4 regions of the Aminobacter sp. BA135 genome follow, and region 4 is predicted to be linked to each of the others. Evidence: predicted binding sites of a transcription regulator. Region 4 holds the regulator's gene; each other region holds the start of a gene.

Region 1 (7,492 bases), 2.3 Mb from region 4:
GCCACGGCAGTCGCCGCGCTTGGTGACGAAGTTGTAGATGCCGCCCTTGCCCTGGGCGTCGCCCGGGTACCAGTTCTGCACGGTCGAATATTTGATCTCGGCATCGTCGAGCGCAACCAGTTCGACCACGGCGGCGTGAAGCTGGTTCTCGTCGCGCTGGGGTGCGGTACAGCCCTCGAGATAGGAGACATAAGCCCCTTCCTCGGCAATGATCAGCGTGCGCTCGAACTGGCCGGTGTTCTTCTCGTTGATGCGGAAATAGGTCGACAGCTCCATCGGGCAACGCACGCCCTTGGGCACGAAGACGAACGAACCGTCGGTAAAGACGGCCGAATTCAGCGTCGCATAATAGTTGTCGGAGGTCGGAACGACCGAACCGAGATACTTCTTCACCAGTTCCGGGTGCTCGCGGATGGCTTCCGAGATCGAGCAGAAGATGACGCCGGCCTTGGCCAGCTCGTCCTTGAAGGTGGTGACGACGGACACCGAATCGAACACGGCGTCGACGGCGACGCGGCCCGATTTGTAGACGTTGTCGGCAGCCTCTTCATCGGCCAGTCCGTCGACCGGGGCCGCTTGCTTCTGAACGCCGGCGAGGATTTCCTGCTCGCGGAGCGGAATGCCGAGCTTTTCGTAGACCTTCAGAATCTCGGGATCGACTTCGTCCAGCGAGGTCGGTCCGGGCGTGCTCTTGGGAGCGGCATAGAAGTAGATGTCCTGGAAGTCGATCTTGGGATAGTCGACGCGCGCCCAGTTCGGCTCTTCAAGCGTCAGCCAGCGGCGATAGGCACCGAGGCGCCATTCGAGCATCCATTCCGGTTCGCCCTTCTTGGCCGAGATGAAGCGGACAATGTCTTCGCTCAGGCCCTTGGGGGCCTTGTCCATCTCGATGAACGATTCGAAGCCGTATTTGTATTGGTCGACGTCGATCTTGCGGACCTGCTCGATCGTTTCCTGCACAGCAGGCATAAGCGTTCTCCATCCACGCCGGGGTCAAGGCCCGACAGTTTTCAAACTATGGCACCGCTGGAGCGGCGTAAGTTCCATATAGTGTGTTTTTGCCGGGAATTCACCCGGAAGGATGCCTTTGGCGTCCCTGACACACCCGTTCACTGGCCGTTGGGCCAAATTTCCGCCGATCAGGCGGCCTTGGTACGGTCCGTGCGGCGCGAAAGAAGCGCCGCCAGGGCCGTTTCGAATTTCTCCACGTCCGCCTCGGACGTCTGCCGGCCAATCGACACGCGCAGCGCACCCAGATTGTCGGCAAAGCCCATCGCCTTCAGCACATGGCTGGGGCCGACCTTGCCCGACGAGCACGCGGAACCTGCCGAGAGCGCAACGCCTGCGAGATCGAAGGCGATCTGTGCCGTCTCAGCCTTGACGCCCGGAATAGCGAAGAATGTCGTATTGGCAAGCCGTTCGACTGCCTTTCCGAAGATTTCCGCATCGGAAACAAGCCGCAGAACCGTCTCTTCGAGGCGATCGCGCATGGCCCGGACCTCGCCGATCCCGGCCAGCCCGTCCAGAGCGGTACGCGCGGCAGCGCCAAATCCAGATATCGCTGGCAGGTTCTCGGTGCCGCCGCGATGGCCCTTTTCCTGGCCGCCGCCCGTCACAAGAGGTGCCGGCATCATCAGGTCGGCTTGGGCGACGATCGCGCCCGCACCCTTGGGGCCGCCGATCTTGTGCGAGGAAAGAATCAGGTAGTCGGCATAACCCTCTGACATGTCGAGAGGAATGCGGCCCGCAGCCTGGACGGCGTCGAGCACCAGCACCCCGCCAGCCACCTTCACCAGTTCAGCAATGGCGCGGATGGGCTGGATGACGCCGGTCTCGTTGTTGGCGGCGTGGATCGCCACCAGCGGCAGGCCTTCCGACTTGTCGTGGGCGGCGAGTGCGGCTTCCAAGCCAACGAGGTCGACGATGCCGTTGCCATCCACGCCAAGTCGCGTGAGCCGCTCCGCCGGGAAACGGCCGCCATTCAGCAGGCAAGGATGATCGGCGTCGGTGACGTAGAGACGCGACATGCGCACTGCGCCGCGCCCCATGCGCCAGTCAGGCGACAAAAGCGTTGTCGCGGCTTCGGTGGCACCGGATGTAAAGACGACATGTTCAGGCCTGGCGCCAACGAGGGCGGCGACATCGCGCCTGGCATCCTCGATGATCTTGCGGGCGGCCCTGCCCTCGCTGTGAACCGACGACGGGTTGGCCCCGACTTCGAGCGCCGCGACCACGGCCACACGCGCTGCGGGCAACAGCGGCGCACTGGCATTGTAGTCGAGATAGGCGCGCGGTCCGGCCATTTTCCTGGTTTTTGCCCTGTCAAATCATGTTCGGATGGGAGGACGCGCAATTTCCTTGAAATTCCAAGGCCAGCCGTCCTATCTACCCGCTTTGCCAAATGGGCGGTTTCGCCACCCAGTTTTGAACAGTTCTAAACTAGCTTCTAAGAAGACGCGTCCCTCGCGTCAAGGCTGGGCACAGGATTGTTTCATCGGCCTTGCGTCAAGTGGAGTAGTTTATGCCAGAGGTCATTTTTACCGGTCCGGCGGGTCGCCTGGAAGGTCGTTATCAGCCGTCCAAGGAAAAGAACGCGCCGATCGCCATCATACTGCATCCGCACCCGCAGTTTGGCGGCACGATGAACAACAAGATCGTGTACGACCTCTTCTACATGTTTCAGAAGCGCGATTTCACCACGCTGCGCTTCAACTTCCGCGGCATCGGCCGCAGCCAGGGCGAATTCGATCACGGCACCGGCGAACTGTCGGATGCGGCTGCCGCGCTCGATTGGGTGCAGTCGCTGCATCCTGACTCGAAGAGCTGCTGGGTCGCCGGCTATTCCTTCGGCGCCTGGATCGGCATGCAGCTTCTGATGCGCCGCCCGGAGATCGAAGGTTTCATCTCGGTGGCGCCGCAGCCCAACACCTATGATTTCTCGTTCCTGGCACCCTGCCCGTCGTCGGGCCTGATCATCCATGGCGACGCCGACAAGGTGGCGCCGCCGAAGGACGTGCAGGGCCTGGTCGACAAGCTGCACACGCAGAAGGGCATCACCATCACCCAGAAGACGCTCCCCGGCGCCAACCACTTCTTCGGCAACGACCCGGAGCTGGTGATCGACGAGTGCGCCGAGTATCTCGACCGCCGTCTCGCCGGCGAGCTTTCGGACCCGCGTCCGAAGCGCCTGCGCTAAGAGGAGTTCCGCGCATGTACCAGCCGCCGCTGTTTCGCGAGACCAGGCTGGACGTTTTGCATGCGCTGATCCGCAACCATCCGCTCGGCCTTCTGATCTGCAACGGATCGGAAGGCCCGGTGGCAAATCCGCTGCCATTTCTGCTCGACGCCGACATCGGCCCGAATGGACGGCTGCGAGCGCATCTCGCCCGCGCCAACCCGCAATGGCAGTTGCTGGCTGAAACGCCTGACATGCCAGTGCTGGTGGTGTTCCAGGGCGAGGACGCATACGTCACCCCATCCTGGTACGAAACCAAGCGCGAAACCGGCAAGGTCGTTCCGACCTGGAACTATGCGACCGTGCAGGTGCGCGGCATGGCGCGTGTCATCGACGACAAGGACTGGCTTGCCGGGCAGATCGCCGCGCTCACCGCCAGCCAGGAAGCCGGGCGGACCGAGCCCTGGCAGGTCTCCGACGCGCCTGATGCCTACATCGCAGCCCAACTGAAGGGCATCATCGGGCTCGAAATCGACATCACCGCCATCGACGGCAAATGGAAGGTCAGCCAGAACCGGCCCGTCGGCGACCGCATCGGCGTCGCTGAAGGCATAGAGGCCGAGCAGAAGCCGGCCGGCGGCATGGCGCAACTGGTCCGCCAGTATGGCGGGCTCGCGGGCGAATAGCCCTTTCGACCTGGAGCCTCTCATGAACATCCGTCCCCGCGTCGCGGCCGACAATGCCGTGCTCGTCGCCATCTGGGAGGATGCCGTGCGTGCCACACATCACTTCCTCGGCGAAGACGACATTCAGTTCTTCCGTCCGCTCGTCCGCGACGACTATCTGCCCGCCGTCGAGGTGCTGGTGGCGGAGGACAGCGATGGCAAGCCCGTCGGCTTCATCGGCCTGGACGGCCCAAAGGTCGAAATGCTGTTCGTCAGCACCAGCCAGCATGGCAAAGGCATCGGCAAGGCGCTGATCGAGCATGTCGGCCGGCTGAAGGGGCCGCTTGCGGTCGACGTCAACGAGCAGAACCCGGGTGGCGTCGCCTTCTATCTGAAATGCGGCTTCAGGCAGGTCGGGCGCTCCGAACGCGACGGCCAGGGAAAGCCATTTCCTCTGCTGCACCTGGCGCAGGCGTCCTGAGGCATGAATGGGATCAGCTTCCGGCCGTTTCGCAGCGACGAGCTAGCAGCTTACGCGGCGTGGTTCGACGATGCCGAGGTGGCACGGCGCGTCGACTTTCCCGGCACGGACTGGTTCGCCTATGTCACGGATCCGGCAAGTCCGGCCCAACTGGTCGTGGCCACATATGCTGCGAGCGACACTCCGCTTGCCGTGTTGCAATATGACGAGCAGGACGACGGCGGCATCAGCCTGCTGATCGTGCTCGACCCCAGGCAACGCGGCCAAGGGCTTGGCAAACGTGTGCTGGCGGCCCTGGTCGCGCATGTCAGCGGCCGTTACACCCATATCGACGGCCAAATCGAAAACGACAATCTCGCCTCCATAGCCTGCGTCGAAAGCTGCGGCTTTGTCCGTCAGGCCGAGAAGCCGGACGGCGGATTCCTGTTGTACCGAAAGCCACTTGGCGTCGGAATCTCATAAAATGAATCCGGGCCGCCAAGGCGGCCCGGAAGTTGCGCCTTACTTGGCCTTCAGGAAGTCGCCGACTTCAAGCAGGACGAATTCGTTGTCGTCAGCCTTGTCGAGCGCGCGGCCGGCCGAGAACGGCAGGTTGTTGTCGTTGCCGACGACTATGTGGCTCTCGTCGACGAGATCGACATTCTCGATGGTGACGAAGGGCATATCATAGAAGCCCTCGCCGCCGCCCTGGCGCTTCTTGTTGTCGGGGTCGGCAATCTTCATGAGATCGATGTATCCGACCTTGCGCACGGCCTTGCCGACATTGTCGTCAGTCATCTCGATCTTGTAGATGCGCTTGACCTTGGCCGCGCGGGCGAAGCAGTCGGGCTTAGGGGCGTTGGCGTCTGCGCAGGCCTTGTCGGCGGTGCCGGCGCCGTTGTCGCGCTCGATGACGAGCGCTTCGGTGGCGCTGATCATGTTGAAATCGCCGATCGCCTCGCCGCCGTCGGCCAGCGGATAGAGCCAGCTACGGCCGGTCCATTCCTTCTTGGCGGCATCGAACTCGATGACGCGCAGCGCCGTCTTGCCGTCGACCTTCTCGACTTCGCCGTCGGCCATGTAGCGCGGCCCTTCGAGCATGCCGAAGAGCCTGGAGCCATCCTTGGACATGGCAAGGCCTTCATAACCACCCGAACGCTTGAGGTTGAAGACCGGATTTTTGGCGACCGGATTGCCCGGCAGGGTCAGCGTCGGATGGTCGGGCGAACGGACGGGCTCGCCTTCGGCAACGGTGTCGATGACGTCGGTCAGCTTGCCGTCGAGATCGAACTTCAGCAGATACGGGCCGAACTCCTCGCCGACCCAGAAGCCATCAATTACGGGCTGGATCGATTCGACGTCGAAATCACCGCCGGTGAGGAAGCGGGTGTCGGAGCCTTCGAGCACGATCGGGAACGGCGCCTTGCGGTCGGGATCGGTCAGGAACAGGGTCTTGATGCGGTTCATCGTGCCCTTGTCCCAATCGAACGACATGTGGTGCAGCATCAGGGCAGCGTCGGTGGAGTTCAGCTTGTTGCCGAAGCCGTTGTCCGACAGCGACCAGAACGTGCCGTCGCCGACGGCCTTGATGCCGGAGAAGCCCTGGACGGGCTGGCCGTCGAAAGGCAGCGACAAGCCGGTCGGGCGCACGCCGTCCTTGCCCGGCACAGTGCCGAGGCCTTCGGCGCGCTTGCGGTCGGGCGTGGTGAACTTGCCCGAGCTGCGCAGGTGCTCCGGCGCGTTTTCGGGTGCAGCGATGATCGTGTTCGCCGGCAGGATCGCGTGACCGACGAGCGTTGCCTTGAATTCCGTCTCCTCCGCGAATGCGGAGGCGGTGGTGAGCGCGAGAACAGCCGCAGCCAGATAGAGAGAGCGTCGCATGTTGGACCCCGATTGGTTGAAGGAACGCCCTCCAGCTAGGTCCGGGCCATGTCGGGCAGGTGACGCCTCGGTGAAACTTTGATGAAGTCCCCTGACACCTGGCGGCAGGACCGCCTAGCGCTTCCGCCGGTCGGTGCTGCTCATGGTGTAGACGTGGGCCTCAAGCCCGTTCATCGGTCCGGTGTGCTGGAAGCGCATGCCGATCTTTTCCAGCACGTTCAGCGACGCCGCGTTGTCGACATGGGCAAAGGCGATGAAGTGATCGCCTATCCTGCGGTCGAAGAAGAAGTTGGCCAGGGCTGCGGCTATCTCGGTGGCGTAGCCATTGCCCCAGAATTGCGGGGCAATGGCATAACCGAGTTCGAACTGGCCGGTGGCGGCGAACATCGAGAAACCGGCGCGACCGACGAAGCGCGCGTCCTCGCGCCGCTGCAGCTTGAGTTTGGTGATGCCGTGCAGCCGGTATTCCTCGGCCCAGCCCGTCATGCGGCCGGCAGCCTCGTCGCGTGTCCAGGGCTGGCCGGTGATCGACAGATAGCGCGACGCCCGTACCTGCGAATGCAGCCAGACGAGATCGTCCAGGTCGGTGTCGCGCCATGTCCGGAGCAACAGCCGCGGTGTCTCGAGAACCGTTTCATCCGTCATGTTGGCGTCCATCCATGCGCCGCAGTCGTGTCCGGCACCACAAGGGACGCCGCTGACGGTTGGCAATCCTTGTGATTCTGGCACTTCAGATGCTAAAGCGCTGGCGTCGCCGATCCAAAGCCGGATCTGCCGTACCAATCGTCCGCCGAGAGAGAACCATGTCCGCCTTCAAGTCCGATTTCCTGCGCACCCTTTCCGAGCGCGGCTTCATCCACCAGACCTCGGATGACGCCGGCCTCGACGATCTGTTCCGCAAGGAAACCGTGTCGGCCTATATCGGCTTCGATCCGACGGCGTCGAGCCTGCATGCCGGCGGCCTGATCCAGATCATGATGCTGTACTGGATGCAGAAGACAGGGCATCGCCCCGTGCCGCTGATGGGCGGCGGAACCGGCATGGTCGGCGACCCGTCCTTCAAGGACGAGGCGCGCAAGCTGATGACGCCCGAGATGATCCAGTCCAACATCGACGGCATCAAGCAGGTGTTTTCGAACTACCTGACCTTCGGCGACGGGCCGCGCGATGCGCTGATGGTCAACAACGCCGAGTGGCTGTTGCCACTCAACTATCTCGAATTCCTGCGCGACGTCGGCCAGCATTTCTCGGTCAACCGCATGCTGAGCTTTGATTCCGTCAAGCAGCGCCTCGACCGCGAGCAGTCGCTGT
Region 2 (7,492 bases), 1.0 Mb from region 4:
GTGCCCGGCCTCAAGAGCGAAGGCCGGATGGTGATTTCCTACCAGCAATTTCCGGTCCAGCTTTCCGACACCATGACGACGCTGCGCTGGCCGATCTATTCGGTGACCGACCTCGGTTATGGCCCGATGGACCCGAAGACGACATTGTCGCCACGCATCACGCCGCCGATGATCGGCCTAGGCCTCGTCGAGCAGATTCACCCCGCCGACATCCTTGCCAATGCCGATCCCGACGACAAGGACGGCGACGGCATTTCGGGCAAGGCCTCCATCGTGCGCGACCACAAATCAGGCGAGCTGACGCTCGGCCGCTTCGGCTGGAAGGCGTCGGCGCCGTCGATCCGCCAGCAATCGGCCGATGCCTTTGCCGGCGACATCGGCATCTCGACGCCCGATGTATCAAAGCACTGGGGCGACTGCACCGACGCCCAGACGGCGTGTCTCGAGAAGCCCAATGGCGTGCAGGAGCGGCTCGGCAGCAGCGAAGCCCCCGACCCGATCATGGATCTGGTCACCTTCTATTCGCAGAACCTGGCCGTCCCGGCTCGGCGCGACATCGACGACCGCCAAGTGCTGCGCGGCAAGCAGATGTTCTACGAGGCCGGCTGCGCGTCCTGCCACATGCCGAAATTCGTCACCCGCCGCGATGCGCCCAACAAGGCGCAGAAATTCCAGCTGATCTGGCCCTATTCCGACTTCCTGCTGCACGACATGGGCGACGAACTCGGCGACGGCCAGCAGGTCGGCGACGCCAGCGGCAACGAATGGCGCACGCCGCCGCTGTGGGGCATCGGCCTGACCAAGACGGTCAACGGCCATACCTTCTTCCTGCACGATGGTCGGGCCCGCAATCTGGCCGAGGCGATCCTTTGGCATGGTGGCGAAGGCCAGAAGTCACGAGACCATTTTGCCGCGCTGCCGCCGCAGGACCGCGATGCGTTGATCAAGTTCCTGGAGTCGCTGTGATGGCTGGACGTCCCCTGGCTGCTGTCCTCGCTTTTTGCCTGTTCGTGCCGTCGACCGCCGCTCACGCCAGCGAGGCGTCGGCCAAGGTGATCACTGACGCCATCGACGGCTTCATCCGCCCGGCCTATGGCCGGCTGGTCGGCACGACTGCCGATCTTAGTAAGTCTATGGTTACGCTTTGTGCAAAACCGTCTTCCGACACGCTTGCTGCTGCGCGCGCGGCATTCGCCAGAACCACGGCGACCTGGTCGGAGATCGAGATCATCCGCTTCGGACCAATCACCGAGCAGAACCGGCTGGAGCGCCTGCTGTTCTGGCCAGACCGCAAGGGAACCGGGCTGAAGCAGGTGCAGTCGGCCCTTGCCGACAAGGATGCCACCGCCACCGACGCAGCCACTCTCGGCCAGAAGAGCGTTGCCATGCAGGGGCTCGGCGCGTTGGAATTCGTGCTGTTCGGCACCGGCGCCGATGAGCTTTCCGGCACCTCGGCCGCCTATCGCTGCGCCTATGGCCAGGCGATATCAGGCAACATCGGGGCCATTGCCGCCGAGGTCGACGCCGCATGGCGTGACGACAAGGGTTTTGCCAGCCAGTGGAAGAACCCGGGTGCCGCCAATCCGCTCTACCGCGACGACAACGAAGCGCTGACCGAACTGCTCGAAGTCTATGTCAACGGGCTCGAGCTGGTGCGCGACGTGCGCCTCAATGGCTTTTTCGGCAAGAATGCCGCGTCCGACAAGCCGAAGCAGGCGCTTTATTGGCGCTCGCAAGGCACGGGCGCCTCGCTTGCCGGCAACATCGCGGGCATGGAAGCGCTTTTCGCCGCTTCGAAATTCGGCGAGCTGGTGCCGGCCGACGAGCGCTGGGTTGCCGAGTCGATCGGCTTCGAATTCACCAACGCGCAGGCAGCGGCGGCTGCGGTCACCGGCCCGATCGATGCGGCCCTTGCCGACCCCGCCAAACGCGAGAAGCTCGGCTATTTCGCGCTGGTGACGTCGAGCCTGTCGGAGCAGTTCGGCACCAGGCTTTCCGGGGCCCTCGGCCTGACTGCCGGTTTCTCGTCGCTCGACGGCGACTGAGGAGCCGGGACAATGCGCACACCGCTGTTCGACCGCCGCGATTTCCTCAAGGCAGCTGGAGCAGGCTTCGTGCTTTCGCTCAGCCCCGCCAGGCGCGCACTGGCACTCGAAACCGACGCAATGTTCGCCACGGCTTACCAGGCCAGGACCGGCGAGTATGGCGTGGCGGTCCTGTCGGAGGCCGGCAAGATCCTGCACAGCGTCACCCTGCCCGAGCGCGGACACGACGTGACATTCGATCCCGTCTCGCGCAAGTCGGTGGTGTTTGCGCGCCAGCCCGGCACCTTCATGCTGGTGTTCGATCACACCGGCAAAGACGCGCCGCTGACCATCCCGAGCATCGCCGGCCGCCACTATTACGGCCATGGCGTGTTCTCGCCCGATGGTGCGCTGCTTTACGTCACCGAGAACGACTTCGACAACGCCGCCGGCATGGTCGGCGTCTATGACGCGCGCGACGGCTTCCGCCGCCTCAGCGAATTCCCCACCCATGGCGTCGGCCCGCATGAGCTGATCCTGCTTGGCGACGGGCGCACGCTCGCCATCTGCAATGGCGGCATCGAGACCCATCCGGATTTCGGCCGCGCCAAGCTCAACATTCCGACCATGAAGCCGTCCTTCGTGCTTGTCGACCGCATCTCAGGCGATCTGATCGAGAAACATGAACTGCCTGAAAAGCTTCATCAATTGTCGATACGACATATGGACATCGATGCCCAGGGCACCGTCTGGGTCGGCTGCCAGCACGAGGGGCCGGCAACCGAGAAGCCGCTTCTGATCGGCCGTGCCGCGCTCGGCAAGGAGCTGGAAATGCTCGACATGCCGGAGGACATCCTCGGCGGCTTCCGCAACTATATCGGCTCGGTCGCGGCCAACCGCGACGCCGGGCTGATCGCGGTATCCTCGCCGCAAGGCAACGCCTGGGCGATGATCGAGGCGAAGACGGGCAAGGTCGTGGCCAAGAACGACCTTGTCGAGGTTTGCGGACTGGCGCCCGACCGCGACGGCTTCCTTGCCACCACAGGCGCCGGCCTCGTCGTCGAGCCTGACGGCAAGCAGACCGACGATCCCGAGCATGTCTGGGACAACCACATGCTGCGCATCGATCTGTGAGATACGTACGTTGTTTCTTACCTAAATAAGCCCTGATACATCGGAGAAGGCGACGGCCTTGCGCAGCACGGCAAGGAAGCGTTCGCCGGCGATCTCGGCCGCACCGCTGTTGTCGATCGCCACATGGCCGGGACCGCTCAGATCATGCGGTGCGGTGCGCGCCAGCCGCGCCAGCACCTCGCCGCGTGATTCACGGCCGCGCGCCGCAAGCCGGGTCGCGAGTATGTCCGGCGATGCGGTGATTTCGACGACGGCGACATTGGCATAGCGCTGCCGCAGCGCCGGGATGACCCCGCGCGACGTGTTGGCGACCACGACGTGGCCGACCGAAATGGCATCGTCGACGGAAGCCGGAATGCCGTAGCGCAGGCCATGCGCTTCCCAGGACAGCGCAAAGGCGCCCGATGCGTCAGCCTCGATGAAGGCGGCGTCGGCGAGCGTGTCGTGATCCTCGGTCGCGCCGTCGCTGTGGCGAGTGATGACACGGCGGGCGAACTCGACATGGTCCTCGTCAGTCAGGCGCTCGCGGACATAGGCAATCAGCGTGTCCTTGCCGGCCCCGCTGGGGCCGACCACCGCGACGAAGACGCCGTTGCGGACAGGCGTTCCCACCCGGGTCAGCTCACGCTCGATCAATGCTGAAACCATCATGCGACGTCATTTCCTCCATGTCCGCGCATCGGCCCGAAAATCGCTTTCGATTTTCGGAAGGCACGATGCGCCACTTTTAGCTTTGGAGCGTCCTTTGTGCGTCCGCTGGACGCACGGCGCTCCATTGCCCCCGCCCTGGCGGCGCCGGCTCTTTTCAGCAAGCTCGGCGCATTGAACATCTCCAGCGCCAGCCTGTCACGCTCCATGGCTTGGACCACGAAGCGGGCGGCGGCACTGCGATGCCATTAGGCGATTTGCATGACGGAATGACGAAACGAGATGAAGGGCGGCAAATCCGCCCCCGGCACCCTTGTTCAGGCGACCTTGTCGCGGACCTGGTAGTCCTTGATCGCGGCGAAGCGGATCATCTTCCAGCGCTCGGCCTCGTAGTTGAGCGAGAACTCGTGCTGGGCGAGGAAGACCGGGTCGTTGTCGAGATCGCGGGCGATGTCGCCACGATGGCTTTCGATGAAGCGGTGCAGGTCGGCCTTGTCGTCGGCATCGATCCAGCGGCAGACCGAGAAGCGCGCCATCTCGAAATCGACCGGCAGCGTGTATTCCACCGACAGGCGCTCCTTGAGCACGTCGATCTGCAGCGCGCCGACGACGCCGACGATGGCTGGCGAGCCGTCCTCGGGCTGGAACAGCTGGACCACGCCCTCCTCGGCCATCTGGTGCAGAGCTTCCTTCAGCTTCTTGGCCTTCATCGCGTCGCCGAGGCGGACACGGCGCAGGATTTCTGGCGCGAAATTGGGCACGCCGCGGAACAGGATGTCCTCGCCTTCGGTCAGCGTGTCGCCGATGCGCAACGTGCCGTGGTTGGGAATGCCGACCACGTCGCCGGCATAGGCTTCGTCGGCGGTGATGCGCGAACGGGCGAAGAAGAACTGCGGCGCCGACAGGCTCATCTGTTTGCCGGTACGGACCAGCTTGGCCTTCATGCCGCGCTTGAGTTCGCCCGAGCAGACACGGACGAAGGCGATGCGGTCGCGGTGGTTGGGGTCCATGTTGGCCTGGATCTTGAAGACGAAGGACGTCATCTTCTCTTCCGTCGCCTCGACCTTGCGCGCATCGGCCTCCTGGGCACGCGGCGCCGGGCCGAAGTCGCCAAGCGCCTCGATCAGGTCGCGGACGCCGAAATTGCGCAGCGCCGAACCGAAATAGACCGGCGTCAGATGGCCTTCGCGGAACGCCTGCAGGTCGAACGGACGGCAGGCCTCGCGGGCAAGCTCCAGTTCCTCGATAAACGCCGGGCGCTCATTGTCCGGCAACAGGCCGGCGGCGCGGTTGGAATCGGGACCATGCACCGGCGTCCGCTCGGCCTCGGCGTCGCCACGGCGCACCGCGTTCTGGGCGAGGTGATAGGTGCCGGAGAAGGTCTTGCCCTGACCGATCGGCCAGGTGATCGGAGCGGTGTCGAGCGCCAGCTTCTCTTCGATCTCGTCGAGAATCTCGAAGGTGTTGCGCGCCTCGCGGTCCATCTTGTTGACGAAGGTAATGATCGGGATGTCGCGCAGGCGGCAGACCTCGAACAGCTTCAGCGTGCGCGGCTCGATACCCTTGGCCGCGTCGATGACCATGACGGCACTGTCGACCGCAGACAACGTTCTATAGGTGTCGTCGGCGAAGTCCTCGTGGCCGGGCGTGTCGAGCAGGTTGAAGACGTTGTCGCCATATTCGAAGGTCATCACCGAGGTGACGACCGAAATGCCGCGCTCGCGCTCGATCTTCATCCAGTCGGAGCGCGTCTGGATCTTGTCCTTCTTGGCCTTAACCTCGCCGGCGAGCTGGATCGCGCCGCCGAACAACAGCAGCTTTTCGGTCAGCGTCGTCTTGCCGGCGTCAGGGTGGGCGATGATCGCGAACGTACGGCGGCGCGCCACCGCCTTTTCGATGTCTTCAGCCATCGGGGATTCCTTGTGATGGCGGGCTTCTAACAGCCGAGGCCGTGCCTGTCGAGGAATTGGAGCAATGACCTCCTCCCTCCCCCTTGAGGAGAGGGACAAAGGGGTGCGATAGGTCGCAGGGCGCGCTATTCGCAGCCCCGCTAACCCCTCCCCACGAGGGGGAAATCCCGAGCCCTCATCCCTTCAGCTCGAAGCCGCCCTCGGCCACCGTCTCGCCATTGACGATCAGCTCGATCAAGTGATGGCCGGGATAGTGCTTGCGTGTGGTGAAGTCGCGCACCGCCTGGCTGATCGAGAGTTCCTTCTGGCTGCCCGGCGCAAGGTTGATCTCCTTGAGCTTGAACACTTTCTTCGAGCTGCCGCCGCTTTTCTTGACGTAGTGCACGGCATAGTCGACCACCAGCTGCTGTGCCGTCTCGGCGGTCGAGGCGATGTTGGCCTTGAGCGTGATGCGGCCGCCGAGCAGGATCGCCGCCGGCTGAACCGCGAAGGTGTCGACACGCACCATCGGCTTGCCCGTCGTGCCGATCGCGCCAAGTGCGCGCGGATCGCCCTTCTTGATCATCGTGCGCAGCGCGTGCTTGACGATCCAGGCAGTGTTCCTGTCGTCCATGTCCCATGCCGAGATGCGGTCGATCACCCGGTCGGGATGGTCCTTGGAAATGTCGTTAAGGTGGTTGGCCACGGATTTGCGCACATAGAGGCTGGGATCGCTGCGCAGCGTCTCGAGGATGGGTGCCGTCGGCGACGGATCCTTGATCAGCTGCTTGAGCTGGAACGACCACGGTAGCCGCGGGCGCGATCCCTCGCTGGCCAGGCGGCGCACATGCTCGTTGTCGTCGAGTGCCCAGCGGCGCATCACCTTCAGCGTGCCATCGAAATCCATGGCCAGGAAATGCCGGATGGCGAATTCGGCCGAACCAAAGCGGGTGAAATAGTGCAGTGCCTGCATCGACAGGTCGACATGGCCCTTGCCGTAAAGCGCGACATATTCCGACAGAACGATCGAGGCGAAGCTGTGCTGGATGCGTGGCGCCAGCTCGTGAAGCACATCGACGCCACGCTCGAAGCTGCCCGGCAGGGCGCCGTGCAGGCTGGTCGCGGTCTGTCGCAGCCGCTGCATGATGCCGAGATCGTCGAGATTGGCGGTCGCCAGCGCCATGAACTTTTCCGCATCGAAAGCAGCCGAGATGGACGCCGTCTCGGTGGCAATGTGGCGAAGGCGGTCGCGATCGAAGATTTCCTTGAGTGCCGGGGCGGCTAGCGTCTGGTCTTCCGTCATCTGTTTCCGTCCTGCATGGCGCCCCCGCGCCGGCCCTTGGGCGTCCATTCGGACGAAGGGCTCGTTGCGCAGATACGAATCGGACCTCGAAACTACAATCCCTCTCCTGCCAAGGCACTGTCAGGAGACAGTCGACGGCGGCGCTTTCGTCGTCGCAAACCGCCGTTGACGTTACTGCCGGACGGGCGGAAAATATTCTCAACGCGCGGGACACATCGCGCCTTTCCAGGAGGTCGACATGACCATCCACCAGGAAGTGCATCTCAAGGGCTCACCCAGAAACATCTATGAACTGCTGCTCGATTCCGCCCGCTTTCAGGCAATGACGGGCGGCCGGGCGGCCCATATCTCGCCCCATGAGGGCGGCGAAGTCTCGATGTTCGGCGGCGATATCGAGGCCCGCAATGTCGAGCTGGTGCCCAACCGCCGCATCGTCCAAGCATGGCGTTCACGCGTCTGGCCGGAAGGCACCTATTCGATCGTGCGCTTCGAAC
Region 3 (7,492 bases), 620 kb from region 4:
CGTTGGCGCAATGCAGTCGAGATGTTGTCGAAGATGAACACCACGACAAGGATCAGCAGCACCATATAGGCGACGTTTTCCCAGTCGGAATTGGTGCGCATCGCTTCCCACAGCTTGAGGCCGATGCCGCCGGCACCAACGGCGCCGATGATGGTGGCCGAACGGGTGTTCGATTCCCAGAAATAGAGCGACTGGCTGATCAGCACCGGCAGCACCTGCGGCACGACGCCATAACGCTGGACCGAAGCGGGCGAGGCGCCGACAGAGCGCATGCCTTCGCGCTGCTTGTCGTCGATGTTCTCCAGCGCCTCGGAGTAGAGCTTGCCGAAGGTACCGGTGTCGGTGAAGAAGATCGCCGAGATGCCGGCGATCGGGCCGGGGCCGAAGGCGCGGGTGAAGAACAGCGCCCAGATCAGCATGTCGACCGAGCGCAGGAAGTCGAAGAATCGCTTGGCGACCTGGTTGACGAGGCGGTTCCGGGTGATGTTGCGCGCGGCCATGAAGGCGAGCGGGAAGGCGAGCAGGCTGGCGAACAGCGTGCCGACGAAGGCCATGACAATGGTCTGGGCAAGCTTGAGCCAGACGTCGCCGTGCTGCCATTCCGAGTTGTTGACGATGTTGTCCCAGGCAAGGGCGGCGTTGGACCTGTTGGGGTCGAGACGTTCACCAGAGGAGATCAGTGACAGCACATCGCTCATCGACTTGCCCCAGAAGGGCGAGTTGGCGTCGAAGACGAAGTTCTCCCAACCGAAGAAGCGGTGGCGGATCTTGACGTCGTCCTCATCGATCTGCAGGCCGCCGGCAAAGCCGAAATCGGCAAGGATCTTCTGGCCCGGGCCTTTCTGCGTCGCCCAGCTGGGCAGGGAACCCGTGACCGAGATGCTCTGGCCCGGCACGATGGTCACGTCGAGCGTTTCGCCGCCATGGGCGACCATCACGCGATCAGGCGCTATGTCGATCGTCGTGGCGGTTCCGATATGGGCAACGACGCGATCGGCAGGCGCCTTGTTGCCGGCGATGGTGGCGCCGGCCGGCTGGGTGATGTCGAGCCAGTCGGGATGGCGGTCGGCGCGATAGGACGAAAAGCGCGCGTAGCTGATGTCGAGGCGGCCATTCTCGAACTCGATCTGCGGACGGATCTCGTAGCTGACCCAGTCGGCGAGATAGGTTCCGGCGATGCCCCAGTTGCCGGCTGCAAGCACCGCGCCCACGGCGAAGAACCACCAGGCGAAGGCGAGATAGGCGACGATGCCGGCGCTGACCGCCCAACCGATCAGGCTCTTGCGCCAGGAGCCGCTGACGACGCCGGGGTGGCGGTCGGCGATAGCTTGCATGTCGGCCATGGAAAGTGTGGTCATGATTATTCCCCGCGACCGAAGGCGAAGGCCTGCTCGCCGACCAGCTTCTTGCGCAGCCAGGCCGAGAACTGGTCGACCGCAACGATGGTGCAGAACAGCAGGATGATGATGGCGATGGTCTTGGCTTCGTGGTTGCGGCTGATCGACAGGCGCAGCGCCTCACCGATACCGCCGCCACCAACCGCGCCGATGATTGTCGAGGCGCGGACGTTGATCTCGAGGCGCAGCAGGCCATAGCTCAGGAAGTTGGGCATGACCTGTGGCACGATGCCGAACCAGACGCGCTCGGGCCAGTTGCCGCCGACGGCGCGCAGGCCTTCGTCGGACTTCATGTCGGCGTTCTCGACCACTTCGAAGAACAGTTTTCCAAGTGCGCCGACGGTGTGCAGCGACACGGCGATGATCGCCGGGATGGCGCCCATCGAGAGCACTGCCAGGAAGAAGCCGGCGATGACGATCTCGGGGAAGGCGCGCAGGATTTCGAGGAAGCGGCGGACGAAGAAGCGCAGCCAGCGCTGGGTCACCAGGTTGGAGGCCGCCAGGAAGCAGAGCAGGAAGCCGAAGGCGAAACCGATCAGCGTCGAGACCAGCGCGATGTTGATCGTCTCCAGCATCTTGTAGCCGTATTCGGGCATGTAGACCGAGCCGAACAGATACATCCGGCCTTCGGGGTAATCGAATTTCAGGCTGCCGTCGGCATAGGGCGAAGGCAGGTCGAACATGGCGCGCCAGACCTCGAGGCCGTCGCGCGGGACCAGCTGGTCGACGAAATCGAAGAAATGCGGCAGCCGGTCGAAGAACTTGCCGGCGTTGCTGTCATTGGCGAACCAGAGCGATCCGGACAGCGCAAGCAGGAGGACAATCAGGCCGCCGGCCGTGTAGAGGCGGCGGCGCCCGGCGAGCTCGCGCCAGTGCTGCTCGACCGCGAGGCCGGCTTCCGAGAGGGGCATTGTCATGGGGGTTCCGTCCGATCCCGGATAAAAAGGGACGCGCCGCGTGTTTCTCGCGGCGCGTCCGGGAGGCTTGGGGCTTAGCTGCCGATCTGCGCCTTACGGGCGTCGATCACGGGCTGGTAGAACTCAGGAGTGACTTCGGTGAAGCCCTTGAAGTCGCCGCCCTGGATGGCCGAGAAGCAGGCGGGATCGGTCTGCGGCAGCTTGATCATATAGTCCTTGAACTTGGTCTTGATGTCGGCGTCGAGCGAGGTGCGGACGACGATCGGGCCGTTCGGGATCAGCGGCGACTTCCAGACTTCGACCAGGTCGTCCATGTCGAGGATGCCCTTGTCGACCATCTTCTTCAGGTTGCCCGAGGTGTAGCCGTCCTTGAACTCGCCGACGCCCGAACCGAAGGTCGTGCCGGCGTCGAAGGTGCCCTTGAGCACTTCGAGGACGAGGTTCTCATGGCCGCCGCCGAAACCGGTTTCGGCGAAATAGTCCTTCACGGCCGTGCCGCCGAGGTCCTTGGGCAGCGAGGTGACCGGGATCAGGTAACCCGAGGTCGAGTCCGGATCGGCGAAGCCGAGCTTCTTGCCCTTGAGGTCTTCGAGCTTGGTGATGCCCGAATCCTTCTTGGCGACCATGATCGAATAGTAGCCGGTGGCGCCGTCGGTCTGGACGGTGGTCAGGATCGGCTCGACCGCATCCTTGTTCTGCAGATAGATCTTGGCGTAGCCCGAAGCGCCGAGCTCGGCGTAGTCGAGCGTGCCGCCGAGCAGGCCCTGGATGGTGCCGTCATAGTCGGCAGCCGGGAACAGCGACACCTTCTCCACGCCGATCGCCTTGGGCAGCTGGTCGACGAGGCACTGGAAATTGCGCAGGCGGTCGGCTTCGTTCTCGCCGCCGATCAGGCCGATGCGGAATTCCTTGAGGTCGGCTGCATGGGCCGAACCGATCGCCAGCACGGCGAGCGAAGCGGCACTGAGAAGTGCTTTCTTGAACATGACATGTCTCCAGTTCGGCCCGGCGGCATGCCGGGTCATTGCGGTTGCTGATTGCGAGCCCTTGACGCGGGCGAGACGAACGCGAGCAGCCTCAGACCGGGGCGTAGGCCGGTTCGAGAGGTGCGGCGGATACGGGAACCCTGACCTTGACCGGACGAATGCTGGTCGAAGTGATGGCTTCGGAAATTTCAGTGCCGTCGGCGTCGGCGCCGTAGACGAGGCGGACGGCCTCGATGGTAAGGTCTTCAGGCGCGCCGTCGAAGACCACCGCGCCGCCCTGCATGCCGATGATGCGGTTGCAGTAGGTGCGGGCGGTGTCGAGCGTGTGCAGGTTGGTGATGACGGTGATGCCATCGCGCAGATTGATGTCGCGCAACGCGTCCATCACCACCTTGGCGTTGAGCGGGTCGAGCGAGGCGATCGGCTCGTCGGCGAGGATCAGCTTCGGCTCCTGCATGAGAGCACGCGCAATCGCGACGCGCTGCTGCTGGCCGCCAGACAGCGTACCAGCCGGCTGAAGGGCGGTGCGGGCGATGTCGAGGCGCTCGAGCGCGGCGATCGCCCGGATGCGCTCTTCACGCGTAAAGATCGAGAGCAGGTTGAGCGCGGTGGAGCGGTGGTTGAGGCGGCCGAGCAGTACGTTGGTCAAGACGTCGAGGCGCGGGACGAGGTTGAACTGCTGGAAGATCATGGCGCAGTCGCGCTGCCATCGGCGCAGCTGCGTGCCGCGCAGCGACGACACTTCGGTGCCGTCGAAGGAAATTGAGCCCTCGCTCGGGTCGATCAGGCGGTTGATGGTCTTGAGCAGGGTCGACTTGCCGGCGCCGGAGCGGCCGATGATGCCGACCATCTGGCCCGGCTGGATCTTGAGGTTGACGCCGTTGACGGCGACATTCTTGCCGAAGCGGCGCGTCACGTTGCGGATTTCGAGCATCTTGGCTTCCCTGTCCCGTCGGGCCTTTTCGCCCTTGTCTGCGATGGGCCTAGACCCGGGACGTGAAGCTGCAATGTCGGGACCATGTCAGTTTTGTTACGATGCACAGGCCGACGCGCGAAAAACGCGGCTTTTGAGGGCAAATATCGCTGTTTTCGGGAATCCCACCTCCCAATTCGGCTTAGCGCGAGCTGCTGTTGCCGCCGTTTGACGGCCGCGATTGTCAGGCCAGGGGACGGGCGCTAAGCCTTGCGCGCAAGTCAATCACGAGGAGGAGAGGGCCCATGGCCAAGGGAAGCTGCCACTGCGGAAATGTCTCGTTCGAAGTCGAGGGCGAGCCGGCAAGTGCGATCGAATGCAATTGCTCGCATTGCAGCCGCAAGGGCTACCTGTTGTGGTTCGTGCCGCGCGACAAGCTGACCGTCACGACGCCGCCTGAGCGGCTTTCGACCTACAAATTCAACAAGCACGTCATCGACCACATGTTCTGTTTGAACTGCGGCTGCGCGCCGTTTGGCATGGGCGTCAGCCCGAGCGGCGAAAAGACGGCGGCGATCAATGTGCGTTGCATCGAAGAGATCGATCTGATGACGCTCAAGCGCATCCCGTTCGACGGCCGCAGCCGCTGAACGCTTCGGCGGAGAATCACCCCGAGATCTGGCGTTGGCAGGTGTACCGCTTGGCCGCGTCAGGCCGCCTGGCGCTGACCTTTCCAGCTCTCGTGCTGCTTGCCCCATGCCGACATCGCGGCCACGGCATCGTTCAGGCTCAAGCCCAGCGGCGTGATCGAATATTCGACGCGCGGCGGCACCTCTTCGTAAGCATGCCGGCTGATAAGCCCGTCGGTCTCCATCTGCCGCAATTGTTGCGTCAGCATCTTTTCGCTGATGCCCGGCAGCAACCGGCGCAGTTCGGCAAAGCGATGGGGCCGCAGGTGCAGTTGCCACAGCAGCGCGGTTTTCCACTTGCCGCCGATGGCCTGCATGGCTGCGGCAAAACCGCAGCTGTCCGGTTCCTTGTGCCTCATCTTCCAGCTCCTGTCATGATATCAATGGCTTACTTCAAGGTGCGTACTTCTCAATGCTGTGACGGTACATATGTTCGGTCCGAGCGCGCGCCAAACGTAAACCAACCCCACGTCGCAAGGGGCATTCGCATTTCGGATAAAACTCGTGAAAACAGATGTCTGCGTGCTCGGCACGGACCGTATGGGCTCGTCCATCGTCCGAACTTTGTTCGACCAGGGCTACCCGCATGCATGACGGGGAGACGAAACGCACCGCCTCCTGTTCGTGTCGCAGCGTGAAACTCGTCCTCGCCGGGGAGCCGAGACGAGTCTATGCCTGCAGTTGCACCGAGTGCCAGAGATGCACCGGGACGGCATTCTCGTACCGCGCCATCTATGCGGATTCCGCCGTCGTCAGCCAGGAAGGCGAGACCAGGTCGTGGCGGCGAGCCGGCGCGTCGGGACAATGGCTGGAGCAGACATTCTGCACCACCTGTGGATCGGTCGTCTTCATGCGGGCGGGAGCGTTGACGGCGGCGCTGACGGTCTCGGTTGGCTGCCTGGAGGACCAAGGGTTCCCGGCGCCGGTCGTGCTCCACTGGCCGAACAGCAAGCACGATTGGCTTTGTCTCGAAGGTGTGCCCGAGGTGGGCTCGCCTCGAAAGGGAAATCACAAGGAGTAATACGAAAACCAGGCAGCTGGCTGTCGGCATTGTACCCAAGCACAGCCCGCAGACGGCCGCAGCTGACAGTCGGACATAAGATCCGCTTGCGGAAATCCTGGAAAAAGCATGACGAATCAATGCTTTGCCGAATTTCGGCAAGAATCTGCCAAAACTTGGCCTGCAAACCCTGACACTACAGTTGTTAGTCATTATATGAGAGCGGACGACACTTTGAGGATCCGCTGATGAAATTGTCCCGAACGACCCGCTTCGCCACGCTTTTCGCGGGCCTGTTCCTCGCCTTCTCCATGGTCGCCGTCGACCACGCCGATGCACGGCGCGGCGGCAGCTTCGGCAGCAGGGGTGCGCGTACCTTCCAGTCGGCGCCGCCGACCCGCACCGCGCCGCAGCCGACCGCGCCGGTCGAGCGTTCGATGACGCCCAACACCGGTCAGGCAACCAACCCGGCCGCCACCAGTGCAGCCCGTCCTGGCGCGACTGCACCGCAGCGCCCCGGCTTCATGGGCGGCTTCGGCGGCGCGATGATCGGCGGCCTGCTGATGGGTGGCCTGCTCGGCATGATGATGGGCCAAGGCTTTGGCGGCCTCGCCGGCATGTTCGGCATGCTGATGCAACTGCTGCTGATCGGCGGCGCCATCTGGCTCGCCCTGCGCTTCTTCCGTTCGCGCCAAGCCACCGGTCCGGCGATGGCCGGCGCGGGTGCCGGCGGCGGTAACTTCAACTACCGCGACGCGGCACCGTCTGGAGATAGCGGCAAGGCCAATGGCGGCAGCCGTTCGTTCAGCATTCCGAGCATCGGTGGCAGCCGCGCCGAGGCCGCGCCGCAGCAGCCTGCCAGCAAGGACATTACAGTGTCGGGCGAAGATCTCGACACGTTCCAGCGCCTGCTGACCGAGGTCCAGGAAGCGTTCGGCCGCGAGGACCACAAGGCGTTGCGTCGCCTGGTGACGCCGGAGATGGTGTCCTATCTCTCGGAAGAATTGGCCGACAACGCCCAGAACGGCGTCCGCAACGACGTGACCAACGTCCAGCTCCTGCAGGCCGACATTGCCGAAAGCTGGAACGAAGGCGACCGCGACTACGCCACTGCGGCGATGAATTATTCGTCGATCGACGTGACCCGCAACCGCACGACCGGCGAAGTGGTGGACGGCGACGCAAACGAGCCGAGCGAGACGACCGAACTGTGGACCTTCGTTCGCCAGAACGGCGGCGACTGGCAGCTCTCGGCTATCCAGGAAGCCTGATCGCAGGACGCGTCCAACGAATAAAAAAAGGCCGCGCATCGCGCGGCTCAGACTGCTGACGAACCCCGACGAATTTCGGCGGGGTTTTGTTTTGTGGGTTGATTGAGCTTTTGGCTTGATTTCGGGGAGCAGATGCCAGGGCCGTTGCGAGCCCGCTTTGGCCTCATGCGAGGCTTGGTTTTGGCTTTGGCCAGAGGCTGATTGCGATCTTTTTCATGTTTTGGGCGGCGGCTGCGATCAGGCACTGGCAGGCGACGCGTGTTCGCCCTCGGAAGCGTGCATAGCGATGGCCGAAGAGCTGCTTGGCATCGGCGAAGGA
Region 4 (7,492 bases):
CGACCGGATAGCCGTCTAAGCGGCAGCCGGTGTGCGCATGATAGGGTCAATCCGCCATGTCATGAAGCGGGCGCTTTTGAAAAACGCCGCGGGCAAGCCGCGGCGTTTGACCGACCGGATCGAACCGATCTCAGTTGCAGGCTGCGACCGAACCGGCCGCCACGCCCTGGCAGACCACGTCCTTGCCAACCCAGCCGGCGTCGATGACGACGTTGAGGTTGTCCTTGGTGATCGGAACAGGCGTCAGGAAGACCGAGTTCAGCTCGAGGCCGCCAGGCGTCTTGAACTTGGTGACGTTGGCGATCTCTTCCATCTTCTTGCCGTCGGCGAGCTGCGAGGCGATTTCAGCCGCGTTCTTGCCAAGCTCGCGCGCGTCCTTCCACACCGAGACGGTCTGAGTGCCGAGCGCGATGCGGTTCAGCGCGGCATGGTCGCCGTCCTGGCCCGACACCGGCACCGAGCCGGCGAGGCCCTGTGCCTGGAGCGCTGCGATCGCGCCGCCGGCGGTGCCGTCGTTCGAAGCCACGACCGCATCGATCTTGTTGTCGTTGGCGGTCAGGAACTGTTCCATGTTCTTCTGGGCATTGGCCGGCAGCCAGCCATCGGTATAGGCCTCGCCGACATTCTTGATCTTGCCGGCGTCGACGGCTTCCTTGAGTACTTCCATCTGCCCGGCGAACAGGAAGTCGGCGTTCGGATCGGCACCGCTGCCCTTGATGAAGACGTAGTTGCCTTCAGGCTTGGCGGCGAACACACCCTTGGCCTGCATGCGGCCGACTTCCTTGTTGTCGAAGGTCAGGTAGAAGGCGTCCTTGTTCTCGATCAGGCGGTCGTAGCCGACAACAGGAATGCCTTCGGCGACGGCCTTGTCGACAGCCGGTCCGATGGCCGAGGCGTCCTGAGCCAGGATGATCAGCGCGTTGGCGCCCTGGGAGATCAGGCTTTCGACGTCGGTCAGCTGCTTGGCCGGCGACGACTGCGCGTCAGCTGAGATGTACTTGTCGCCGGCGGCCTCGATGGCGGCCTTCATGGCGGCTTCGTCGGTCTTCCAGCGCTCTTCCTGGAAGTTCGACCAGGAGACGCCGATGACCTTGTCCTTTGCCGAAGCCACTGCCGTAAGCGACAGAGTCATGGCAACGCCCGCCAGGATGGCGGTGGTAAACTTTTTCATTATTTCCTCCCTGCGCCCAATGGGCGCGCCTACTTCGCGATAGCCCTTGGAGAAGCTCTTTTTTTCGAGCCTCGAAAAAATACTGACTCAATGCCCGGCCACTGTCAACATGGTTTCGCGAGCGCTCCTTATTTTTTTCGGAGCCCGAAATAAATAGAGACATTTGGCGCTGGGTCTGGCACAATCACTTGGCGCGTAAGGGACTGCCGCTAAGAAGGGCAGCGCTTCGCCGGGAGGAAGACGAGCACATGTCGGTCGGCATACGTCACGACGATCTGAGACGGCGCAACCGCGCCATGGTTATATCCGCGGTTCGCCGAGCCAGCCAGCCATCGCGAACCGAAATCGCCGCCACCACCGGCCTCAGCCATTCGACGATCTCGACGATTTCCTCCGATCTCATATCAGAAGGCATCCTTGCCGAGGCCAAGTTCAGCGAACCCGTCTCCATGAAACGGGGGCGGCCGCAGGTCGGGTTGATGCTCGATGCCGATGCTGCGTCAGTCGTTGCGGTCGTGCTCTCGCTCAACAGCCTGTCCGCCGCCATCATCGACTATGCCGGCAACACCGTGACCGAAGAGACCCGGCGGCTTGTCACGCAGCAGATGCCTGCCGAGGCGCTGGTCGACGAATGCGTCGGAATGGTCCGGCGCCTGATCGACAGCGCCGGCGCTTCGGGCGGCGCCGTCCTACGCATCGCCATCGCCGTCCAGGGCATCACCGACGCCGCCTCGCGCAAGCTGTTGTGGTCGCCGATCACCCGCTACGACGACATCCCCTTCGCCGACCGGCTGGAGCAGGAGTTCGGCGTGCCTGTGTCGGTCGAGAACGACTGCAACATGATCGCCGAGGCCCTGCGCTGGCGAGATCCGGTGCGTTATCGCGACGACTTCATCGCCATCCTGCTCTCGCACGGCATCGGCATGGGCCTCGTCATCAAGGGCGAGCTGTTCACCGGCACGCAGTCGTCGGGTGCCGAGTTCGGCCACATGATCCACCGCCCGGACGGCGCGCTTTGCCGCTGCGGCCGCCGCGGCTGCATCGAGGCCTATGCCGGCAACTACGCCATCTGGCGCAACGCAAGGGTTGGCGACGAGAATGCCGAGCCGCTGGCCGACCTGTCCGACGACGACATCAGGGCCGTGGCCGATGCGGCACGTGACCATGATGGCCCCGAACGTGAGGCCTTCCGCAAGGCCGGCGAAGCTATCGGCTTTGGTCTCGGCTCGATGTTTGCGCTGTTCGACCCCGCCCCCCTCGCCTTCGTCGGCGTCGGCGCAACCGCCTTCGACATCATGGAGCCACATGTGCGCGCGGCCATCGCCAAGACGGCGGGCGGGCTGCACTCGAAGGCGATCTCCTTCGACACCGAGCCCAACGAGGTTCCACTCAAACGCGAGGGCGCGATGATGCGCGCGCTGCTTGCCGTTGATCAGGAGATCTTTGCCGCAGGCACGGCTCCACGCCGTGCCGGTGCCGACGTCGCCTAGCTGAGCGGAAAAGAGCCCGAAGCGGCTCAGTCCTCGCGGATGGCGTAGCCGGCACCGCGGATGGTCCGGATCACGTCAGGCATGCGGCCGTTGTTGACCGCCTTGCGCAGGCGCCCGACATGCACGTCAACGGTGCGCTCGTCGATATAGATCGTCTCGCCCCAGACATTGTCGAGCAGCTGGCTGCGCGAGAACACGCGGCCCGGGTGCCGCATCATGAATTCGAGCAAGCGGAATTCGGTCGGCCCGAGCTTGATCTCGCTCTTCTTGCGGTAGACGCGGTGCGACTCGCGGTCGAGCATGATGTCGCCGACCTTGAGCACCGAGGACAGCACCTCGGGTTTGGCCCGGCGCAGCAGCGCCTTGACGCGCGCCATGAATTCCGGCGTCGAGAACGGCTTGACCAGATAGTCGTCGGCACCGGTCGAAAGGCCACGCACCCTGTCGCTTTCCTCGCCCCGCGCCGTCAGCATGATGATCGGCAGGCGTTCGGTGTCGGGACGCATCCTGAGCCGACGGCACAGTTCGATACCCGACAGCGCCGGCACCATCCAGTCGAGCACCAGCAGGTCGGGCACGTTTTCCTGGAGCCGGATCTCGGCCTCGTCGCCACGCGTGACGACCTCGACCTGATAACCTTCGGATTCGAGATTGTAGCGAAGCAGCACGCCCAGCGGCTCTTCGTCTTCGACGACCATGACCTTGGGAGCGATCATTGGCTATACCTTGTCCTTGCGGATGGCCGCTTCTGGACCATGCGCTGATTTAACCTATGCAGCGCCCCCGCGCCAAACGCATGCGGTTGCGGAAATGCTCAGGCCGGAACCGTCGTCGTGGTCTCGTCGACCTTGGGCCGGTTCAGCGGCAGCTGCGTACCCGTCACGACGAAATAGGCGTTCTCGGCGATGTTGGTGACATGGTCGCCGATGCGCTCGAGGTTCTTGGCGCAGAACAGCAGATGCGTGCAGGCCGTGATGTTGCGCGGATCTTCCATCATGTAGGTCAGGAGTTCGCGGAACACGGCGGTGTACTGGATGTCGATCTTCTGGTCGTCGGCGCGCAGATCCTTCAGGCCCTCGGCCTGGCGCGCGACATAGAGATCGACGACGCCGCGAACCTGGCCGAGCACCAGCTGCGCCATCGCATCGATCGAATGCGAGAGATTGCGCGGGGTCGGCGACTGGCCGACGGCGCCGACGCGCTTGGCAATGTTCTTGGCGAGGTCGCCGATGCGCTCGAGGTCACCCGCCATGCGGATGGCACCGACCACGGCGCGCAAATCCTGCGCCATCGGCTGGCGCTTGGCGATCAGCGTGATCGCCGAATTGTCGAGATCGCGCTGCTTGGCGTCCATGATCGTATCGTCGGCAACGACGTTCTGCGCCAGTGCCTGGTCGGACGTGAGAAGCGCGCGGATGGCGCCGGCCACCATTGCGCCGGAAAGATCGCCCATGTCGCGGATGAGCTGGTCGACGTGCTGAAGTTCTTCGTCGAAGGACCGGACTGTATGTTCGCCCATGATTTCTTCCTCGTATCGTGTGCCGCGACGAAACCCACTCAGCCGAAGCGGCCGGTGATGTAGTCCTGCGTCCGCTTGTCGTCGGGGTTGGTGAACATCTTGTCGGTCGGGCCTTCCTCGACGAGATAGCCGAGGTGGAACATCGCCGTGCGCTGCGACACGCGCGCCGCCTGCTGCATCGAGTGCGTGACGATGACGATCGTGTAGTTCTCGCGCAGTTCGTCGATCAGCTCCTCGACCTTGGCGGTGGCGATCGGGTCGAGCGCCGAACACGGCTCGTCCATCAGGATCACCTCGGGCGAAACGGCGATGGCGCGCGCGATGCACAGGCGCTGCTGCTGGCCGCCCGACAGGCCGGTGCCCGGCTCGTTGAGACGATCCTTGGCTTCGTTCCACAGAGCGGCCTTCTGCAGGCTCTTCTCGACGATCACGTCGAGCTCGGCCTTGTTCTTGGCGAGACCATGGATGCGTGGGCCGTAGGCAACGTTCTCGTAGATCGACTTCGGGAACGGGTTCGGCTTCTGGAACACCATGCCGACGCGGGCGCGCAGCTCGACGACGTCGATCTTGGGATCGTAGATGTCTTCGCTGTCGAGCGTGATCTTGCCGCCGACGCGGGCCGCATCAATGGTGTCGTTCATGCGATTGAGGCAGCGCAGGAAGGTCGACTTGCCGCAGCCCGACGGGCCGATCAGCGCCGTCACCTGATTCTGGCGAACGTCGAGATCGACGCCGAACAACGCTTGCTTCTCGCCATAGTGCACGGTCACCTTGTCGCCGCGCATCTTGATGATTTCGTTCGTTCTGGCGTTCATCTCAGCATTCACCGCGTCGTCGAGGGATTTTTCGGTCATGATGTTCATAGCAGGATGCTCCTTGTCCATGCCCTACCAGCGGCGCTCGAAGCGGCGGCGCAGGACGATGGCGACGATGTTCATGGCCATGAGGAAGATGAGAAGAATGATGATGGCGCCCGACATGCGCTCGACAAAGGCGCGTTCGGCCTCGTTCGCCCACATGTAGATCTGCACCGGAAGTGCGGTTGCGGGATCGAACGGCGTCTTGGGATAGTCGGCGACGAAGGCGACCATGCCGATCAAGAGCAGCGGTGCTGTCTCGCCGAGCGCACGCGCCAGGCCGATGATCGTGCCGGTCAGGATGCCGGGGGCGGCCAGCGGCAGGATGTGCTGGAACACCATCTGCATCTTCGAGGCGCCAAGGCCAAGCGCTGCCGAGCGGATCGACGGCGGCACGGCAGCCAAGGCGGCGCGCGTCGCGATGATGATGGTCGGCAGCGTCATCAGCGTCAGCACCAGGCCGCCGACGAAGGATGCCGAACGCGGCAGGCCGAGGAAATTGATGAACACGGCCAGGCCGAGCAGACCGAAGACGATCGACGGCACGGCGGCGAGGTTGTTGATGTTGACCTCGATCAGGTCGGTAAAGCGGCTCTTCTTGGCGAATTCCTCGAGATAGATCGAGGCGGCGACGCCGATCGGCAGCGCCAGCAAGAGCACGATCACCATCATGTAGAACGAGCCGATGAGGGCGACGCCGACGCCGGAGGTCTCGGGACGGCTTGATGCGCCGTAGCTGAACAGGCCGGTATTGAAATGCTCGGCCATCACGCCTTCGGCCTTGAGCTTGTTCATCCATTCGACCTGCTGGTCCGACACCTTGCGGCGGCTTTCCGGCACGTCGAGGTCGATCTGACCCTTGTAGGCCGAATCGAGATTGGCGGCGGCGAGGATGTCGACGTTGCGGGTCGTGCCGATGACCGAAGGGTCGGCGGCGACGATCGCCCGGAGCTGGACACGCGAGCTGTCGGACAGGAAGCCCTTGAGCTTGCGCACTTCGGCCTTGTTGTTCGGGTCGATGCCGAGCTTGTCGATCAGCGCCTGCTCGGCGAGCTTGGGATAGTTCGCCGTGATCAGCACATTCGGATCGGTCGCCCGCTTGTTGGACGGATCGATGATCTTCTCGTCGAAATTGATCGGCAGCGTCACCGTCGTCTGCCAGAAGGCCGTGTAGCCCTTGGAAACGATCGAGGTCAGCATCACCGCCAGGAAGGCCAGGCCGATGGCGATCGCCAGCACGCCATAGAGGCGGAAGCGGCGTTCGGCGGCATAGCGCTTCTTGAGGCCGATGTCGCGGCGCGGACGGGCAGCTGACGCGGTCAGCGTGTCGAGCGAAATATCGGTCATTCGTACTGCTCCCGGTACTTCCGGACGATGTAAAGGGCGACGATGTTCATCACCAGCGTCAGCGCGAACAGCGTGATGCCGAGCGCGAAGGCGACGAGCGTCTGCGGCGTGTTGAATTCAAGATCGCCGGTCAGCTGGTTGACGATCTTGACGGTGATGGTGGTCATCGCCTCGAAAGGGTTGAGCGTCAGGTTGGCGGCAACGCCCGCCGCCAGCACCACGATCATCGTTTCGCCGATGGCGCGCGAGGCGGTCAGAAGGATGGCGCCGACGATGCCCGGGAGAGCGGCTGGGAGGATGACGCGCTTGATCGTTTCCGAGCGCGTGGCGCCAAGGCCGAGCGAGCCGTCGCGCATGGCGCGCGGCACTGCGGTGATGATGTCGTCGGAGAGCGACGAGACCACAGGGATCAGCATCACGCCCATCACCAGGCCGGCGGTCAGGATCGACTGCGCCTGGATGAACGGGGTGCCGCCGGTGAGCGCCGCACTGATGTCGCGCAGGAAGGGTCCGAGCGTGACGAGCGCGAAGATACCGTAGACGATCGTCGGAATGCCGGCGAGCAGTTCGAGCGCCGGCTTGACCACCGCGCGCACCTTGGGTGCTGCATATTCCGACATGTAGACCGCCGACATCAGGCCGATCGGCACTGCGACGAGCAGCGCGACGAAGGCGATGTAGAGCGTGCCGGCAAGCAGCGGGATCAGGCCGAACTGGCCTTCGCTGGCGCCTGCACCGGCAGCAGCGAAACGTGGATCCCACACCGTGCCGAAGAAGAAGTTGGTCAGCGGCACCTTCTCGAAGAAGGCGATGGTCTGGAACAGCATCGACAAGACGATGCCGATGGTCGTCAGGATGGCGAGCGTCGAGGCGCCGAGCAGGCTCCACAGCATCACCTTCTCGACATTGTTGCGCGCCCTGGCGCGCGGGCTGATGCCCTTGAGGCCGAAGCCGACGCCGATCAGGGCGAGGCCGATCGAGACGACGGCCGAAATCACCCCGAGACGGTCGGATACGCTGTTGGTCTCAGTCGCGATCGGGATCATGTAGTCCTGTGTGTCGGGAGCCAGCGCCACGCCCTTGGCGGCAAGAATCGGCTGCAGCTCGG

The links. Region 4 encodes PhoB, which activates phosphate uptake and scavenging genes when phosphate is short. Its sites were predicted from a motif close to TGTCATNNANCTGTCAT; they were not measured.
Positions count from the first base shown of each region.
Region 1: a site for PhoB is predicted at 6,252-6,268, ahead of SLT36_RS18515 (esterase-like activity of phytase family protein). Genes of this name have one in related genera too.
Region 2: a site for PhoB is predicted at 4,068-4,084, ahead of phnN (phosphonate metabolism protein/1,5-bisphosphokinase (PRPP-forming) PhnN). Genes of this name have one in related genera too.
Region 3: a site for PhoB is predicted at 4,319-4,335, ahead of phnC (phosphonate ABC transporter ATP-binding protein). Genes of this name have one in related genera too.

Region 1 is NZ_CP139572.1:3,780,278-3,787,769, forward strand. It holds gene sufB (Fe-S cluster assembly protein SufB) at 1-969, opposite strand, end outside; gene SLT36_RS18490 (cysteine desulfurase family protein) at 1,140-2,303, opposite strand; gene SLT36_RS18495 (alpha/beta hydrolase) at 2,522-3,196, shown strand; gene SLT36_RS18500 (FMN-binding negative transcriptional regulator) at 3,211-3,861, shown strand; gene SLT36_RS18505 (acetyltransferase) at 3,884-4,321, shown strand; gene SLT36_RS18510 (GNAT family N-acetyltransferase) at 4,325-4,783, shown strand; gene SLT36_RS18515 (esterase-like activity of phytase family protein) at 4,823-6,181, opposite strand; gene SLT36_RS18520 (GNAT family N-acetyltransferase) at 6,296-6,826, opposite strand; gene tyrS (tyrosine--tRNA ligase) at 6,985-7,492, shown strand, end outside.
Region 2 is NZ_CP139572.1:438,037-445,528, forward strand. It holds gene SLT36_RS02155 (di-heme oxidoredictase family protein) at 1-966, shown strand, start outside; gene SLT36_RS02160 (imelysin family protein) at 966-2,045, shown strand; gene SLT36_RS02165 (DUF1513 domain-containing protein) at 2,058-3,158, shown strand; gene phnN (phosphonate metabolism protein/1,5-bisphosphokinase (PRPP-forming) PhnN) at 3,180-3,809, opposite strand; gene SLT36_RS02175 (peptide chain release factor 3) at 4,124-5,716, opposite strand; gene SLT36_RS02180 (DNA alkylation repair protein) at 5,892-6,998, opposite strand; gene SLT36_RS02185 (SRPBCC domain-containing protein) at 7,237-7,492, shown strand, end outside.
Region 3 is NZ_CP139572.1:2,088,638-2,096,129, forward strand. It holds gene phnE (phosphonate ABC transporter, permease protein PhnE) at 1-1,358, opposite strand, end outside; gene phnE (phosphonate ABC transporter, permease protein PhnE) at 1,361-2,314, opposite strand; gene phnD (phosphonate ABC transporter substrate-binding protein) at 2,389-3,300, opposite strand; gene phnC (phosphonate ABC transporter ATP-binding protein) at 3,392-4,234, opposite strand; gene SLT36_RS10190 (GFA family protein) at 4,519-4,863, shown strand; gene SLT36_RS10195 (winged helix-turn-helix transcriptional regulator) at 4,923-5,261, opposite strand; gene SLT36_RS10200 (GFA family protein) at 5,489-5,923, shown strand; gene SLT36_RS10205 (Tim44 domain-containing protein) at 6,151-7,173, shown strand; partial or broken gene SLT36_RS10210 (IS1182 family transposase) at 7,337-7,492, opposite strand, start outside.
Region 4 is NZ_CP139572.1:1,463,873-1,471,364, reverse strand. It holds gene xylF (D-xylose ABC transporter substrate-binding protein) at 131-1,171, opposite strand; gene SLT36_RS07200 (ROK family protein) at 1,420-2,661, shown strand; gene phoB (phosphate regulon transcriptional regulator PhoB) at 2,688-3,377, opposite strand; gene phoU (phosphate signaling complex protein PhoU) at 3,476-4,180, opposite strand; gene pstB (phosphate ABC transporter ATP-binding protein PstB) at 4,219-5,043, opposite strand; gene pstA (phosphate ABC transporter permease PstA) at 5,068-6,384, opposite strand; gene pstC (phosphate ABC transporter permease subunit PstC) at 6,381-7,492, opposite strand, start outside.